Regions from separate parts of the Shinella sp. M27 genome, predicted to be linked through region 2. Evidence: predicted binding sites of a transcription regulator. Region 2 holds the regulator's gene; the other holds the start of a gene.
The links. Region 2 encodes LexA, which represses DNA repair genes until DNA is damaged. Its sites were predicted from a motif close to TGTTCNNNNTGTGTTCNG; they were not measured.

Region 1 (5,898 bases), on a different contig from region 2:
GACATCGGGGCATGTGGGACTTCAGCATCGGCAAGACCATCGGCATTCTGCTGAAGACCATGCCCTTCATCATCACGCGGATGGTGATCTATTTCGTCATCACGCTCGCCTTCATCCTGGCGACGGGCACGGGGGCCGGCATCGGCTACGGCGTCGGCTCGCTCTCCGACAGCCCGGAATCCTTCGCCGTCTGGGGCGGCATCTTCGGCATGGGGCTGGTCGGCACCGCCGTCTATTGGGCGCGCGAATGGCTGCTCTACATGGTCAAGGCCGCCCATATCGCCGTCATGGTCAAGCTGATCGACGGTGAGCCGCTGCCGGACGGCAAGGGCCAGGTCGCCTATGGCCGCGAGGTCGTCACCGCCCGCTTCGGCGAGGCGAACGTGCTCTTCGCGCTCGACCAGCTCATCAAGGGCGTGATCGCCGCCATCACCGGCCTTCTCGGCGGCATCGCGGCCTTTCTGCCCATTCCCGGCCTCGACGGCATCGTGCGCTTCGCCAACACCGTCATTCGCCTGTCCTTGACCTATGTCGATGAGATCATCCTCGGCTACAACATCCGCACCGGCAGCGACAATGCCTGGGAAAGCTCGCGCCGCGGCCTCGTGCTCTATGCACAGAACGGCCTGAAGATGGTGAAGAACGCCGTCTGGCTCTCTGTTTTCCTGTGGATCCTCTCCATCGTCGTCTTCCTCCTGGCGCTGGCACCGGCCGCCGCAGTGGTGTACCTCTTCCCCGGCGATCTCACCGCCCTCACCTTCATCGTCGCCATCGTCTTCGCCTGGGCCTTTAAGGCTGCCGTGCTCGAACCCTTCGCGATCGCCGCCCTGATGGCCGTCTATTTCGACACGATCCGCGGCCAGGTGCCGGACCCGGACTGGGACGCCAAGCTGACGGGTGCCTCGGAGAAGTTCCGCGCGCTGACGGAGCAGGCCAAGGGCACGTTCGGCGGGAGGCCGGTGACGGCCTGAAACCAAGCGAGACACAGAAAATTTTATCGAACCCGTTACCGGAAGTTGTGCAATTCACCTTTATGTTCTCTCGCATTCATCGAGGGAACATTCATTGATCGTATTGGAAGAAAGCATTTGGAGCGTTTTGTCTTGCGGCTCCCGAATGGTAATGATTCCACTTTTCAAACTGATTGGTTTTATACTTCTTGGGATACTTTTTGCCTACCTGCATCGGCTAGGGAATTGGATACGGGGAAAAGAGCAGCCCAACTACCGTTGGATTAAAAGCCCGCTTGCAATTGTTCTTGGAACAAGCGTGTTTATCGGCATCGGGTGGACGACTGCGGCATCGCCAAGTATCACACGTTTTGCAACGGATGGTTCGATCCTCATCGAGACCGGATGCCAGATGACAGAAACATACTCCAAAAGAATCCCGCTCGCTGAAGCCAGCATCACCTATCGGCATACAAAAAGCCGACGCGGCAACAACGCGTATTCTCTTGTCGTGAAGAACAGGGAACACACGATAACCCTGGATCTGACCCGTCAGCTTGACTATTCCGCATTGGCACGCATCGCACCGGAACCGATGATCAAATTTGCGAAGACACTTCGCGAGCAACGTCGAGACGTCCCTCCTCCGCTCCTGCTGCTGCTTAAACGACAGAACACGTAAGCCTGACGCTAAACGTCATCTCCGCGCCACCCATCCAGATAGCGCACCCCTTCCACCCCGGTAAACTTCGCGAGCCTCGCCAACTCCGCCTCCAGCTTCTCCAGCCGTCCCGTCGAAGCGCGGACCTTCGGTTCCCACCAGAGGCGTTTGACGTCGAGCGTGCCGGCCTTGCGGTCGGCCTTCATGTCGATGCGGCCGACGAGGCGGTCGCCTTCGAGCAGCGGGAAGACGTAGTAGCCGTATTGGCGCTTCGGCTCGGGCACGAAGACCTCGATACGGTAGTAATAGCCGAAGAGGCGTTCGGTGCGGTTGCGGTCGCGGATCAAGGGATCGAAGGGCGAGAGGACGCGCAGGCGGGCGGGCGGCTCGGGAATATCGCTGAGATTATCAGGGAAACCGTCGAAGGCGTAGGAGATGCGCGGCTTGCCGCCGTCGGCGGTTTCGATCGAGACGGGGCGAAGCTCGTCGCGATGCGCGTCCACCCAGGTCTTCGCCTCCTCCGGCGAGATCAGCGCCCAGAAGGCGGCGATTTCGCCATGGGTGGCAAAACCCAGCCGGGTCAACGCGCTGCGGCAGGCCCAGTCGACGAAGGCGTCGTGCTCGACGGCGGGCTTGTGATGATGTGGCGGCACCACGCGTTCGGTAAGGTCATAGACCTTCTGGAAATTCTCGCGCCGGGAGATGCAGAGTTTCCCGGTGTGCCAGAGGAATTCCAGCGCCGTCTTGTTCGGATGCCAGTTCCACCAGCCGCCGGACTTGTGGTCGTCCGTCTTCAGCTCGCGCGACAGGACGGCACCACCAGATGCGATGCGCTCATAGGTCTCGCCGAACGCCTTGTCGAAGCCCTCGCCCTGCCACTTGCTCCAGCGCTCGAGGAGCGACGCCTCCTTGCGGCGGAAACGGTGTTTCCAATAGCGGAAGAAGGCGCTCGGAATGATCGAGGCGTCGTGCGTCCAGTGCTCGAAGAGATCGCCGTCCTTTTCGAGAAGCTCCGTCAGGTGCTCGCGCCGATAGGTCTGGTTGCGCGAGAAAAGGATCTGGTGATGCGCGCGCTCGACGGTGGCGATGCTGTCCACCTGCACGAAGCCGATATCGTGGATGAGCTGCAGCAGCCCCGCCTTGCCGAGCTGTCGGCCGGGTGGTTCACTGAGCCCCTGGCGGGCGAGGAAGATACGCCGGGCTTCGGTATTCGAAAGAAGAATCGTCATAGCCGATGATAGGCATATATTCTTGGTTTGTTCCACCCGTTTTCCGCACGACGGGAAAGGCGGCTTCAACACCCTCTGCGGATTGTTCAACATTATCAGGGGAGCCAGTGCAAAAACCCTTCGCAGCTTCCGCCAAATTGCTTATAGGTCCTGCACCCAACCGCGAACCGGGACATTGCTCTTGGACATCGTCTTCTCCGCCGCCACGGTGGCCTATGGCAGCCGCACGGCGCTCCAGCCGCTGGATTTGCAGCTCTCGGAGCAGCGCATCGGCGTCGTTGGCCTCAACGGTTCCGGCAAGACGACCATGGCGCGGCTGATCAACGGGCTCGTCAAGCCGACCGCCGGCACCGTCACGGTCGGCGGGCTCGATACGGTGGGAGACGAACAGGCCGCACGCGGCAAAACCGGCTTCATCTTCCAGAACCCGCAGCATCAGATGATCCTGCCGATCCTGGCAGAGGACATCGCCTTCGGCCTGAAGAACCGCGGGCTCGGCAAGGCGGAGATCGCCGAACGCACCGAGGCCGTGCTCGCCCGTTTCGGCATTTCGCATCTCGCGCGCCGCCGCGTGCACGAACTTTCCGGCGGCGAGACGCAGCTCGGCGCCATTGCCAGCGTGCTCGTCACCGGCCCGGAGCTTCTGATCCTCGACGAGCCGACCAACCAGCTCGACCTGAAGAACCGCGCGCTGATCGCACGCACCCTTGCCGGCCTGCCCGAGCAGGTGCTGGTGATCACCCATGATCTTGCTTTGATCGAGGATTTCGACCGCGTTCTGGTGTTCCACGACGGGCGGATGGCGGCGGATGGCCGGCCGGCGGAAGCGATCCATGCCTACCGGGAGATCGCGGCATGCTGAACGGGCTCGATATCGAGGGCAATTCGCCGCTGCACCGCATGCCGGTGCGCGGCAAGCTGATCGTGCTGTTTGCCGCCGCCATCGTGCTGTTCCTGCTTTCCGATCTGCGCCTGCTCGTGCCGGCTCTTGCCCTTTCCGTGGCGCTCTATCTCTCGACGGGGATCGGTCTTGGCGAGGCGGCGCGGCGCACCCGCTTCGTGCTGTTCACCGTGCTGCTCGTCGCGGCGGCAAACTATTTCTTCCAGTCGCCGCACGAGGGCGCGGTCGTCTTCTGCCGGCTGTCGACCCTGGTGCTGCTGGCAGCCGCCGTGACGGCAACGACGGGCATTTCCGCCTTCATGGACGAGATCACCCGGCTGATCACACCACTGGAGCGGTTCGGCTTCGTAAGGGCTGCGGATGTGAGCCTCGCGGTCGGCCTCGTCATCCGCTTCGTGCCGGAGATTTTTGCGCGCTACGGCGAGATCGCAGCCGCGCACAAGGCGCGCGGCCTGCCCGTGCGGCCGCTGACCACGCTCGTGCCGCTCATCATCCTGACGCTGAAGGACGCCGACACGATCGCCATGGCGATTGACGCCCGCGGCTTTCGGCGGCAGTAAGCATTTGACCCATTTTTGTCCGACAGGGAGCCCTGCCATGAACACCAGAGACATCGTCCTCATCGCCCTCTTCGCCGCGATCATCGTGGTGCTGGGCCTGCTGCCGCCGATCACGCTCGGCTTCATTCCGGTGCCGATCACCGCGCAGTCGCTCGGCGTCATGCTGGCCGGCTGCATCCTCGGTGCCAAGCGGGGTGCGAGCGCCGTGCTGCTCGTGCTGCTGCTCGTCGCCATTGGCCTGCCGGTGCTTTCGGGCGGTCGCGGCGGCCTTGCGGTCTTCGCCGGCCCGACGGCGGGCTATCTCGTCGGCTGGGTCTTCGGCGCTTTCGTCTGCGGCCTGGTCGCCGAACGCCTCGTGCGCGAAGAGCAGCCGGAACTGTCGCAGTACCTCTCCTTCCTCGCCGCCTCCGTCATCGGCGGCATTGCCGTCGTCTATCTCTTCGGCATGCCTTGGCTCGCCTATATGAGCGGCAAGGCCTTCTTCGAGACGGCCGCCGCCTCGCTGGTCTTCCTGCCGGGCGACCTCATCAAGGCGTTCGTCGCGATGCTCGCCGGCCGCGCGGTGCTGGCCGGCTATCCGCTGCTGCCGCAGCGCGCCTGAGCCGATGCCGCTTTCCGGCGCCCTCGAACGGCACGCCGCCCAAAACCCCGAAAACCCGGCCTTTCATCTGGACAGCCGGGTCTTGTCCTACGGTGCGCTTGCAGCCACGGCACGTCGCCTGCACGCTATTTTTTCGAACCTGGCGCCGGGCGGCCAAAGCAGCATCGGCCCTGACAACCGGCTGATCGCACTCGTCACCGGCAACCATGCGCTGTTCCCCGCCGCCTTCGCCGCCGCGACCTCGGGCCATATGTGCGCCGCGCTGATCGACCCGCATCTGCCCGAAGCGACCCGGCAACGGCTGCTCGACACGATCGCACCCGACCTCATCGTCACAGCCGAAGGCGCCGATCTGCGGATCACCGATCCAAGGCGGGACATTTCCGAAATCGTCGCGGAACAGGAGCACGCGACCGATCCGGCTTTGGCCGAGGGGCAGGCGGATGCGCCTTTCCTCATCGTCTTCACCTCGGGCACGACGGCCGATCCGAAACCGATTATCCGCGACCGCCGCTCCTGGCGCATCAGCCTCGCCACCGGCGCGCCGTTCTTCGGTATTACGGCACAGACCATCACCTATGCCCCCGGCCCCCTCGCCCATGGGCTTGCGCTCTATGCCATGACGGAGTGCCTGCTGGCCGGCGCCACCTTCCATTCCACCCGGCATTTTGACGCGCACGCGGCACAAGAGACGATCCGGCAGCACGCCGTGCAGCGCCTCGTTCTGGTGCCCACCATGCTGCGCCGGCTCTGCGAGCGCGCGCCGCTGGAGGAAGTCGCGGCCATCACCGTGGCCGGCGCGAAGCTCACAGCGGGCGATCACGCGCTCTGCGGCAGACATTTCCCTCGTGCAGCGCTCCGGGAATATTACGGCGCTTCGGAGCTCGGCTTCATCACCGTCACGGCACCCGACGATGCCGCCTCCTCCACCGCCGTCGGCAAGGCCTTTCCGGGTGTTGCGATCTCGGTGCTCGACGCGGCCGGCACCCCCCTGCC
Region 2 (5,898 bases):
GCTTGCCGCAGGCGCTGCGTTTCTCGTGCCCATCGGCATGCTGCTGGCGGCCTTCGAAAGCGCCCGGCTCGACACCGTCCTGCTCGATGCGCCCGTGACCACCGAGATCACCGGCCGCGTGCTGTCGCGCGAAAGCGACGGGCGAGGTGCAATACGCTATCGCATTGCCCTTACGGCGACACGCGATCCCACCTTGAAACGTGCGCCTGATGTGGTGACGGTTCTCGCCCGCAACAGGCACGAACCGATCGCGATCGGCGACGGCATTGCCGGCCGCGCGCGGCTCAATCCGCCCTCCGGTCCCGCATTGACCGGGCTCAACGATTTTGCCTTCGACGCCTATTTCGCCGGCACCGGGGCGGTCGGCTATTTCTACAAGGCGCCCGAACGGGTTGCAGCGGCGCCGGCCGGTCTGGAGGAGCGGATCCGGAAGGAAATCGCGACGTGGCGCAACAATCTGACCGAGCATATCCGTAGCCGGATCGATGGTGATGCCGGCGCGATCGCCGCCGCCTTGGTGACGGCCGAACAGCGTGCGATCAGCCCGGAAACGGTGGAGGCGTTGCGGCAGGCGGGGCTTGCCCATGTGCTGGCGATTTCCGGGCTGAACATGGTGCTTGCGGCCGGCACATTTCTTGTCGGCGCACGCATGCTGATGGCACTGATCCCCGGCTTTGCCGAGCGATATCCGGCAAAGAAAATCGCCGCCGTCGGGGCGCTCGTCATGGTGACGCTCTATATACTCGTGTCGGGTGGGGCACTTTCGGCGGTGCGTTCGTGGATCATGATCTGTGTCATGCTCGTCGCCGTGCTGTTCGGACGGTCGGCGATCAGCTTGCGCAACGTCGCCCTTTCGGCCATCCTCATCCTAGTGGTCACGCCCTCGGCCATCACCAATCCCGGTTTCCAGATGTCCTATGCCGCAACGCTGGGGCTGGTCGCCGGTTATGCGGCATGGCGCGAGCGACCGGTGAAACGGGAGGGCCGGGGCGGCGTGTTGCCGGCTGCCGGCGGTTTGACCGGCCGCTTCCTCGGCGGATTGGTGCTCTCCTCGCTGATCGGCGGTTTTTCGACGCTGATCTATTCGATCCACCACTTCAACCGGATTCCGGCCTACGGGTTGGCGGGCAACCTCCTCACCATGCCCGCCATCAGCGCCATCGTCATGCCCTTCGGCCTTGTCGCCGTGCTGCTGATGCCCTTCGGACTGGATGCCGTCCCTTTCGCCATCATGGGCAAGGGGATCGAGTGGATGATCACCCTGTCCAACTGGGTGGCCAGCTGGAAAGGCGAGATCGTCACCGGCCGCATTCCGCCTGCCGCCTTCCTGCTGATCGGCTTCGGCGGCGGGCTCGTCTGCATCCTGCGCACACACCTTCGCCATGCCGGTACATTGCTCGTGCTGATCGGCGTTGCCATCGCATTCTGGCCAGGTGATCCCGTAAGGCCCGAGGTCCTGATCTCGGAGGACGGTCGCCTCGTTGCTATCCTGCGCGACGATGGCGTTGCAACGAACCGTGCCCGTCCGCCGGATTTCGTCTACGCGCAATGGCGCCGGGCCTTGCGGCTGGGCGACGTCGTCAAGCCGACGATGAGAAAGTCCGCCGGTTTGACAGTTGAAGAGGAAGCTACCGCAGTCGAAACCGCGAAAAAGCGAAAATCGTCACGCCACCGGGTAAACCGCGAAAAGGCGAAAGCGGCCATGGCGTCTGCGTTCTACGCGGCAGCAAGCCAGGCGGGTTTCATCTGCGAGACGAAGGCTTTCTGCGTGGCTGTTTCATCAAACGAATGGCGCATCGTCACGCTTGACGACGTCGCATTTCTTGGCACGGCCTGCGACGCCGCAGACCTCGTCGTCACGCAGGCGCCGCTTCGGATCGCTGCGTGCCGCTCCGGCGCAAGGCTCATCACCGCTCGTCATCTACGGCGAACCGGCGCCCTGGAAATCATCCCCGGCGAAGAGGAAAATGCACCGTTGATACTGGAAGCCAGCATAATACCAGCTATCGAAACGCTGGATCGCCCGTGGTCGCGCCATCGGACTTATGATTGGCGAACCGGAACGTATACGAGTGGCAACGCAGAGGGAGAACGCCCTCAACGCGACACTCAAGGCGAAATCAATGAAACCGACGCAGCCATTTCGAGCGACTTCTGAATTGAGCAGCTGAGTTGGCCGGCAGCATAAACCATTTCCTGAACCAAAAGCTCCCGCACCTTCACCTCGAAGGCCGCACAGTCCATGAAAGCCAATGTCCTGGGGGCACGTACGAAGTCTCGAGTTTGGCCTGGTTAGTTGTAGCGCCGAATAAGGCCCACAAGCTTGCCCTGGATTTTGACGCGATCCGGACCGAAGATGCGGGTTTCATAAGCAGGGTTTGCGGCTTCCAGCGCAATCGACGCACCCTTGCGGCGGAAGCGCTTCAGCGTGGCTTCTTCATCGTCGACGAGGGCTACGATGATTTCGCCGGGATTGGCACTGCTGGTATCGCGAATGATGACCGTGTCGCCATCGAAGATGCCGGCTTCGATCATCGAATCGCCCTTTACCTCGAGCGCATAGTGCTCGCCGACGCCGATCATTTCGGCCGGGACAGTGATATCATGCGTGTTGTTCTGGATGGCGGAGATCGGCACGCCGGCGGCAATGCGGCCCATGACGGGTACGGAGACCGAGGAGGGCATGACATCCGACTGCGGTGTTGCGACACGCTGGGAGGGCGCCGGCGCCATCGGTTGTTTGCCGCGGCTGCCTTCGACGACGGTGGGTGAGAACCCACGGCGGGGCTGCTGGCTCGGCGAATAGGCCTCGGGAAGCTTGATGACTTCCAGTGCCCGCGCCCGGTTCGGCAGGCGGCGGATGAAGCCGCGCTCTTCAAGCGCCGTGATGAGGCGATGGATGCCGGATTTGGAGGCCAGATCCAGGGCATCCTTCATCTCGTCGAAAGACGGCGGAATACCGGATTCCTTCATACGCTCATGAATGAACAGGAGCAGTTCCTGTTGTTTGCGCGTCAGCATGGTCTCTCCACCGAGAATCGTGAAACAAATCCAGAACAGACACTATATGTTCCATATGTGTTCCGCAAGGGGCTGCTGAAACAATAATACAGTTCAGAGGGTTGGCTGGCGTACCAGAAGCACGTCGCAGGGCGAGCCGGCTTCGATGGCGGGCGCGTTCGGCGGGCGGATGAGCAGGCCTTCGGATTCGGCGAAGATCCGCATCATCGAGGAATCTTGTTTGTCGAAGGGTGTCACGCGAAGCTCTCCATCCGGACCGCGGGTAATACGCGCGCGAACATAGTCCTGCCGGTGGTCGTTTTCCTTGATCGGCACGGCGGTGACGGCCTTGTAAACGCGGTCATTCGCCGGCAGGCGGGCGAGGCGGCGCGTCAGCGGCTCCAGGAAAAGCAGCGCGCAGACGAGGCTGGAGACGGGATTGCCCGGCAGGCCGACGATCTGGATATCGCCAAGGCGGCCGACCATCAGCGGTTTTCCGGGACGCATGGCGATGCGCCAGAAATCGAGTTCCATGCCGGCTTCGCCGAGCACCGGCTGCACGAGATCGAAATCGCCGACCGAGGCGCCGCCGAGTGTGACGAGCACGTCGATATCCAAGGCAAGTGCCCTCTGCACGGCCTCGAGGATCGCCTTTTTGTCGTCGCCGACAATGCCGAGGTCGATGATCTCGGCACCGGAAGCGCGCGCGATGGCGGAGACGCCGTAGGTGTTGGAGGCGATGATCTGGCTGGCGCCGGGCGGCGTGCCGGGCGTGACGAGTTCGTCGCCGGTGGCGAGCACGGCGATGCGGGGGCGGGCGTAGACCGTGAGCTCGGCGTGGTTCATCGCGGCGGCGACGGTGAGGCGGCCGGAATCGAGCACGTCGCCGGCCTTGAGCAGGACGTCGCCTTCCGAAAAATCCTGGCCGCGCGGGCGGATATGGCGGCCCTTGGGCGTCATGAAGGTGGTGCGGACGCGGCCATCGTCCAGCTTTTCGGCGTCTTCCTGCAGCAATACCGTATCGGCGAAGGCAGGCAGCGGCGCGCCGGTGAAGATGCGCACGGCATCGCCGGGGCCGGCTGTTCCTTCGAAGGCGTGACCGGCCGCCGAGGTGCCGACGACCTTGAGGATCGATCCGAGCGCGGCGATATCGGCATGGCGAACGGCGTAGCCGTCCATGGCGGAATTGTCGAAGGGCGGCTGGGTGAGGCGGGCGGCGACGTCTTCTGCCAGCACGCGGCCTCCCGCGTCATGGAGCGAAACCGTTTCCGTCCGTTGCGTGGGCTTGGCCGCGGAAAGCAGGCGGTCGAGGGCGTCGGCAACGGGAAGAAGGGACATCAGGGATCTCTGCGTTTGTAATCACCGGAGCGGCCGCCGGATTTTTCGGCAAGGCGCACGCCGCCGATCTCCATTTCGCGGTCGGCCGCCTTGGCCATGTCGTAGATCGTGAGGCACGCGACACTGACGGCGGTCAGCGCCTCCATCTCGACGCCGGTGCGGCCGGTGAGCTTCGCCATCGCTTCGATCCGCAGACCGGGCAGGGCATGGTCCTCGCGGATATCGACCGTCACCTTGGTCAGCATCAAGGGATGGCAGAGCGGGATGAGATTGGACGTCTGCTTGGCGGCCATGATGCCGGCCAGTCGTGCCGTACCGATGACGTCGCCCTTCTTGGCGTCGCCCTTGAGGATCAGGTCGAGCGTTTCCGGCGCCATGCGGATGAAACCTTCGGCCACGGCAATGCGCACGGTCTCGGCCTTGTCGCCGACATCGACCATGTGCGCTTCGCCGGAGGCGCCGATATGGGTGAGCGTGCGGCCGTTCTCGGCCATCATTCCGCTGCCAGCATGCCGGCGGAGCCGGTCAGCAGTTCGCGCGTGGCGCCCGTCACGTCGTCCTTGCGCATCAGGCTTTCGCCGACGAGGAAGGTGGAGATGCCGACCTTGCCGAGGCGCGTACAATCGGCATGGGTGAAGATGCCGCTTTCGCCGACGAGCAGACGATCCTCCGGCACCATGCCGGCGAGCTTTTCGGAGACGGCGAGATCGACTTCGAAGGTGCGCAGGTTGCGGTTGTTGATGCCGACGAGCTTGGACTTGAGCTTCAGCGCCCGCTCCATCTCTTCTTCGTCATGCACCTCGATCAGCACGTCCATGCCGAGCGAAAAGGCGGCGTCTTCCAGCATCTTGGCCGTGTCGTCGCTGAGCGAAGCCATGATGAGCAGGATGCAATCCGCACCCCAGGCGCGGGCTTCCAGCATCTGGTAGCTGTCGAACATGAAATCCTTGCGCAAGGCCGGAAGCGCGCAGGCCTCGCGGGCGGCGGCCAGGAATTCGGGCGCGCCTTGAAAACTCGGCGTGTCCGTGAGCACGGAGAGGCAGGCGGCACCACCGGCCTCATAGGCCTTGGCAAGGGCCGGCGGATCGAAATCCGGGCGGATCAGCCCCTTGGAAGGGCTCGCCTTCTTAATTTCGGCGATCAGGCCGAACTGGCCCTGCGCTTGTCTGTCCTTGAGGCTGGCGAAGAAGCCGCGCGGCGGCTCCTGATCGCGGATACGGGCACGCAGTTCAGCCGGCGCGACGCTGGCCTTTGCGGCGGCGATCTCTTCGAGCTTGTAGGCTTCGATCTTCTTCAGGATATCGGTCATGGCCAATCCTACTCCGCCGCGCCTTCGTTGGAAACCGCAACGAGGCGTTCCAGCACGGTGCGGGCACGGCCGCTTTCGAGCGATTCGGTTGCGAGCTTCATGCCGTCCTTCAGCGTCTCCACCTTGCCGGCAACGACAAGCGACGCCGCAGCGTTGGCCAGCGAGATGTCACGATAGGGCATATGTGCGCCGTCGAGCACGGAGAGCAGGGTGGCTGCATTGTGCGCACCGTCCCCGCCGCGCAGATCGTC

Region 1: a site for LexA is predicted at 2,858-2,875, ahead of ACOZK4_RS10005 (energy-coupling factor ABC transporter ATP-binding protein). Genes of this name have one in related genera too.

Annotation. Positions count from the first base shown of each region.
Region 1 is NZ_JBLZPK010000027.1:40,247-46,144, forward strand. Features, by position in the region: gene ACOZK4_RS09990 (hypothetical protein) at 12-971, shown strand; gene ACOZK4_RS09995 (hypothetical protein) at 1,066-1,632, shown strand; gene ACOZK4_RS10000 (winged helix-turn-helix domain-containing protein) at 1,641-2,840, opposite strand; gene ACOZK4_RS10005 (energy-coupling factor ABC transporter ATP-binding protein) at 3,022-3,702, shown strand; gene ACOZK4_RS10010 (energy-coupling factor transporter transmembrane component T family protein) at 3,696-4,301, shown strand; gene ACOZK4_RS10015 (biotin transporter BioY) at 4,339-4,902, shown strand; gene ACOZK4_RS10020 (class I adenylate-forming enzyme family protein) at 4,907-5,898, shown strand, end outside.
Region 2 is NZ_JBLZPK010000034.1:74,714-80,611, forward strand. Features, by position in the region: gene ACOZK4_RS14340 (ComEC/Rec2 family competence protein) at 1-2,158, shown strand, start outside; gene lexA (transcriptional repressor LexA) at 2,293-3,021, opposite strand; gene glp (gephyrin-like molybdotransferase Glp) at 3,115-4,338, opposite strand; gene moaC (cyclic pyranopterin monophosphate synthase MoaC) at 4,338-4,832, opposite strand; gene trpC (indole-3-glycerol phosphate synthase TrpC) at 4,832-5,647, opposite strand; gene trpD (anthranilate phosphoribosyltransferase) at 5,656-5,898, opposite strand, start outside.